Pigmentiphaga aceris: one gene and its partner. The protein of the gene in region 2 binds, or shares a complex with, the protein of the main gene of each other region. Links are inferred from orthologs where the notes say so. Each region holds a gene or a part of one and is shown on either strand. Other genes may lie near its edges.

Evidence for each region.
Region 1: the proteins of tldD (region 2) and pmbA are in contact, whole or in part, in a solved structure (PDB 5NJ9), measured with the Escherichia coli proteins. The link is inferred for Pigmentiphaga aceris from one-to-one orthologs.

What each region holds. Positions count from the first base shown.
Region 1 is NZ_CP043046.1:1,340,022-1,342,971, forward strand. The notes cover bases 1-2,932. They hold pmbA (metalloprotease PmbA), read left to right. Parts: upstream 1-739; coding sequence 740-2,125; downstream 2,126-2,932. Other genes in these bases: yjgA (ribosome biogenesis factor YjgA), read right to left, coding at 1-592; FXN63_RS05640 (NAD(P)/FAD-dependent oxidoreductase), read left to right, coding at 2,322-2,932. Outside these bases: more of FXN63_RS05640, read left to right, coding at 2,933-2,950.
Region 2 is NZ_CP043046.1:4,730,803-4,733,731, reverse strand. What follows is about bases 7-2,917. They hold tldD (metalloprotease TldD), read left to right. Parts: upstream 7-687; coding sequence 688-2,148; downstream 2,149-2,917. Other genes in these bases: FXN63_RS20500 (DHA2 family efflux MFS transporter permease subunit), read left to right, coding at 2,162-2,917; FXN63_RS20510 (carbon-nitrogen hydrolase family protein), read left to right, coding at 7-671. Outside these bases: more of FXN63_RS20510, read left to right, coding at 1-6; more of FXN63_RS20500, read left to right, coding at 2,918-2,929. UniProt on the Escherichia coli protein: Metalloprotease involved in CcdA degradation. Suppresses the inhibitory activity of the carbon storage regulator (CsrA).

The DNA of each region.
Region 1 (2,950 bases), 3.4 Mb from region 2 along the record:
CCGAGCCGGGTTCCTCGTAATCATCGCCTTCCACCAGGCGCTTGATCTCCTGGAACAAGGAACGATAGGCCTTGCGTTGCGGCTCATTGCCCTGGGGCAGGTCGCGATTGAAAGCCTGTTCCTTGCGCGCCGAGCGGATCAGCGCGCGCAGTTGCTGCGCATCGCCTGCCGGGTTGGCGTTCATGAAGGCGGTGAAGTGCTCGTCACTGTCGATCAGACGATCGCGCCAGCGCTCAAGGCGGTGATAGGCATCGACCGAGGTCTGTGTCTCGCCGTCCCACTCGGCCATCTTGGCGCGAATGGGCTCGGCGTGCACGTGGCGCATCAGCTTGCCGACGTATTGCAGTTGGCGGCGCTTGCCTTCGTGCGCAGTGATGCGCTGCGCCTCCAGGATTGCCTCGAAAAGCAATTCCGGCAGGGGCAGTTGCACAAGTTTGCCGCGCGACAGTTTTATCAACCGTTCGCCTAGCTCTTGGAGTTCCGTCGCTTCGCGTTTTACCTGCGATTTGCTGGGCGGCATGCCCGAGTAATCAATTTTCTCGGGGGTCTCGCCGTTGACGACGTATTGGGAGGACCGCTTGGATCTGGGCATGGAAACCATACATACTGGGGGTTGGCTATGATAACCGCCCCGGCGCAGTGGGTGGCGCAGCCCCCCGCATTGCGCGCATGAAACGCGCACAAAACGTTGTACGCAGGTCGGCATCAGGGCCGGTTTGCACGAACCCCTTGGAACACGATGGTCAAGAAGTCCTCCTCTGCAAAGTCCTCTTCTGCTCGTCCCGCGATTCTCGCGAACCAGGACCAGTTCCGTGAACTGGTCACCCGTGTCCTGGAGGAATCCCGCCGGGTCGGTGCCTCGGACGCGGCAGCCGAAGTGTCGGAAAGCCAGGGTTTGTCGGTCAATGCGCGTGGTGGCGACGTGGAAACCGTCGAGCAGACGCGCGATCGCTCGCTTGATGTCACGGTTTATCTAGGTCGCCGTCGCGGCTCGGCCTCGACCTCGGATTTCTCCGATCAGGCGTTGCGCGACACCGTGAAAGCAGCATTCCACATCGCCAATCACACGGCAGAAGACCCGTGCGCGGAATTGCCGGATGCATCGTTGCTGGCGACCGATGTGCAGGATCTGAAGCTGCATTACGAATGGGACATCGACGCGGAACGCGCCACGCAACTGGCCATCCGCGCCGAGCGCGCCGCCTACGACACTGACAAGCGCATTCGCAATTCGGACGGCGCGTCGGTATCGAGCTTCGAAGGCCACTTCATGATGGGCAATACGCGGGGCTTTTTGAACGGCTACCCGTATTCCCGTCACAGCCTGTCGGTGGCACCGATTGCCGGTCGTGGCAATGGCATGCAACGCGACGACTGGTACACCAGTGCGCGTGACCCGAAAAAGCTGGCCGACCCGGAAGCCGTGGGCCGCTACGCAGCAGAACGCGCCTTGTCGCGCCTGTCGGCCAAGCGCGTGCGCACCGGCAAGTTCCCGGTGCTGTTCGAGGCCCCGCTGGCCGCTGGCCTGCTGGGTGCCTTCACGCAAGCCGTCAGTGGCGGCGCGCTGTATCGCAAATCCAGCTTCCTGATGGACAGCCTGGGCACCCAGGTCTTCCCGGACCACATCGACATCGGCGAAGACCCGCACGTGATCGGCGGATTGGGCAGCTCGCCCTTCGACGATGAAGGCGTGCGCACGCAGGCCCGCAAAGTGGTTGAAGCCGGCGTGGTCGAAGGTTACTTCCTGTCGTCGTACACGGCGCGCAAGCTGGGCATGCAAACCACCGGCAATGCAGGCGGTTCGCACAACCTGACACTGCGCTCGCGTCTGACGCAAGACACCGACGACTTCCGCGAAATGCTGCGCAAGCTTGGCACCGGGTTGCTGGTAACCGAGCTGATCGGCCAGGGCGTGAACTACGTGACTGGCGACTATTCACGTGGTGCCTTCGGCTACTGGGTGAAAAACGGTGAAATTCAGCACGCCGTGCAGGAAATCACCATCGCAGGCAACCTGCGCGACATGTTCCGCGAGCTGGCTGCCATTGGCGCAGACCGTATCGTGCGTGGCACCAAGTCCACAGGGTCGATTCTGATCCCTGAGATGTCGATTGCCGGGCAATAAGCGGCTGCTGTCAGTGACCGCGCTTGCCGCACCACGCGGCAAGCGCGATGTATTCGGCGCACCTGCATCGAAGCACTAGCGCTTCCGGGCATGGTGTGTGCTTGTTCGTGACATGGGAATTTCAGCAAGCTTCGGGTAGTATCTAAGGGTAAACCCTGTGGTGTGTAGCTGCCGGGAGCAAGCCTAAAGGAGATACATGAACACAGCTCAATCGCATCGCGTGGTGATCGTCGGCGGCGGTGCCGGTGGCCTGGAACTGGCCGCCCGCCTGGGCAGCCGCTTTGGTCCCAGTCACATCACCCTGGTTGACGCCAATCCCTTCCACGTCTGGAAGCCGTCCTTGCACGAAGTGGCCGCAGGCACCCTCGATATTCACCAGGAAGGCCTGTCGTACCCGATGCTGGCACGCGATCGCGGTTTCCGTTTCGTGATGGGCGCATTGCGCGGCCTGGACCGCGAAGCACGCGTGATTCACATTGCCCCAGTGGTTGCACCCGATGGCGAAGAAGTGCTGCCGGCACGCCAGCTGCATTACGACACGCTGGTGATGGCGGTAGGCTGTGGTGCCAACTTCTTCAACACCCCTGGCGCTGCCGAAAACGCGATTGCGCTGGATTCCACTGCAGCCGCTGAGCGTTTCCGCCTGTCGCTGCTGAAGCTGATTGCACGTCGTGAACTGAGTTCAGCAGGCGAAGCTGTCGATATGACTGCCGAAGAACGTGACGCTGCCGCACGTGCGCTGCACATCGTCATCGTGGGCGGTGGCGCAACCGGTGTCGAGCTGGCCGCAGAGCTGCACGAGTCGACCCAGAGCATTTATTCCTA
Region 2 (2,929 bases):
GCCTGATGGGCCATGCCGACAGTGACAAGCTGACGATTGCCGAATACGTGGGCGAAGGCCCGATTCAGCAATTCCTGTCCGACACCGCGCGCCGTCACGGCATCTGGCTGGCGGGCGGCACGCTGCCGATTGCCACCTTGTCGCCGGGGCGGGTATTCAATACCTCGCTGGTCTATGGGCCGGACGGGGCCCGGGTGGCCCGCTACGACAAGATTCACCTGTTCAATTACCAGCGCGGCACCGAGTCCTACGACGAAGGGCGCAGCATCCGCGCCGGCAAGCAGACGGTCGGCTTCGATACTCCCGCTGGCCGGGTCGGTCTGTCGATCTGCTACGACCTGCGTTTCCCCGAGCTGTATCGCGGTTTGGGCGAAGTCAGCTTGATTTTGGTGCCATCCGCCTTCACCTACACCACTGGCAAGGCGCATTGGGAGACCCTGTTGCGGGCCCGCGCCATTGAAAACCAGTGTTACGTACTGGCGGCTGCTCAGGGCGGCAAGCACCCGAACGGGCGCAGCACCTGGGGCCATTCCCTGTTCATCGATCCCTGGGGCGAGGTGCTTGACGTCCTGCCCGAGGGACCTGGCGTGGTCGGCGGCATCGTCGATCCCGACCGACTTCTCGACGTGCGCGGCGCTTTGCCCGCGCTGCGCCACCGCGTCCTGACCTGATAGCCGAGACACACATATGTTAGTTGTAGAACCCAATATCCAGGCTCTGGCCACTGCGAAGTCCTTGTTGCTCGATCCCTGGGGCTTGACCGAGACCGACCTGAACCGTGCGCTGGGCGAAATCTTCACCCACAAGGTGGACTACGCCGACCTGTACTTCCAGTACACCCGCAGCGAAGGCTGGAGCCTGGAAGAAGGCATCGTCAAAACCGGCAGCTTCTCTATCGAGCAAGGCGTGGGCGTGCGTGCGCTCAGCGGCGAGAAGACGGCATTTGCGTATTCCGACATGCTGTCGCGTGACGCATTGCTGTCGTCGGCGCGTGCGGTGCGCAGCATTGCCAAGCGCGGTGCAGGCAAGATCAAGGTCGCCAGCAACTTCGCCCAGTCGGGTGCCCGTTCGCTCTACCGTGACCTGGACCCGGTTGCATCCCTGGAAGCACCGCAAAAGGTGGCGCTGCTTGAGCGCATCGAACGCATGGCGCGCGCCAAAGACCCGCGCGTGGCGCAGGTCATGGCCGGCATTGGTGCCGAATACGACGTCATCATGGTGGTGGGCAGCGACGGCCGCATGGCGGCCGACGTGCGACCGCTGGTGCGCCTGTCCCTGACAGTGATCGCCGAACACAACGGCCGCCGCGAAATGGGCCATGCAGGTGGCGGCGGGCGCACCGGTTTTGAGTACTTTACCGACGAGATCCTGAAGGCTTACGTCGAAAACGCCGTGCACGAAGCCCTGGTCAACCTGGAAGCGCGTCCTGCGCCGGCCGGTGAAATGACCGTGGTGCTGGGTTCCGGCTGGCCCGGCATCTTGCTGCACGAAGCCGTGGGCCACGGTCTGGAAGGCGACTTCAACCGCAAGGGCTCCAGCGTGTTCTCGGACCGTGTGGGTGAACAGGTGGCGTCCAAGGGCGTGACCATTGTCGATGACGGCACGATCCCGAATCGTCGTGGTTCGCTCAATGTGGACGACGAGGGCAACGCTACCCAGTGCACCACGCTGATCGAAGACGGCGTGTTGAAGGGCTACATGCAGGACTCGCTGAATGCGCGCCTGATGAAGACCAGCGTGACCGGCAACGGCCGACGCGAGTCCTACGCGCATCTGCCCATGCCGCGCATGACCAACACCTACATGCGTGCAGGCGACAAGGACCCGGAAGAAATCATCAAGTCGGTCAAGCGTGGTCTGTACGCGGTGAACTTCGGCGGTGGTCAGGTCGACATCACCAACGGCAAGTACGTGTTCTCGGCGTCCGAGGCCTACATGATCGAAGACGGCAAGATCACCTACCCGGTCAAGGGTGCCACGCTGATCGGCAGCGGCCCGGAATCGATGTCACGCATCACGATGATCGGCAACGACCTGCGCCTGGATTCCGGTGTGGGTACTTGCGGCAAGGATGGTCAAAGCGTGCCGGTGGGCGTTGGTCAGCCCACGCTGCGCATGGAAGGCTTGACGGTCGGCGGCACCGCGTAAGCGCGACCACGCAATGAGTGCTGCGCCACCCAACGGCACCCCCGCCCAGGGGATGCCGTCTACCGCCTTCCTGTTTCTGATCGGTGCCGGCTTCTTCATGCAGGGGCTGGACACCACCATCGTCAACACGGCGCTGCCGGCGATTGCGGCTGCATTGGGCGAAAGCCCCTTGCAGATGCAGCCGGTAGTGGTGGCCTACACCCTGACCATGGCGATGCTGATCCCGGCGTCTGGCTGGCTGGCAGACCGCTTCGGCACGCGTCAGATCTACTTCGCGGCGATCTTGTTGTTTGCGCTCGGCTCGCTGTGTTGTGCTGCCGCGCAGACCTTGCCGCAGCTGGTGGCTGCACGGGTGCTGCAAGGCATCGGGGGCGCAATGCTCTTGCCTATCGGGCGGCTGGCCTTGTTGCGCAGCGTGGCGCCCGAGCAATACATTGCCGCGCTGGCAACCGTCACGATTGCCGGGCAAATAGGGCCGTTGCTTGGCCCGCCCCTGGGTGGATTGCTTGCCCAATCCGCATCGTGGCCGTGGATCTTCCTGATCAACGTGCCCATCGCGCTAGGTGGTTTGTGGGCGGTGCGACGCTTCATGCCCGAGGGCAAGCTGGATCAGGCCGCGCCGTCTTTCGATGCTGTTGGATTCCTGTTGGTCGGTGCCTGCATGGTGGCGTTCTCGCTGGCGCTGGATGTGCCGGCCGGTGAGCATCACGACGATTGGGCCATGGGGCTGTCGGCGGTCAGCCTGGCGGCTGCATTGGCCTATGTTCTGCACGCCCGCAGG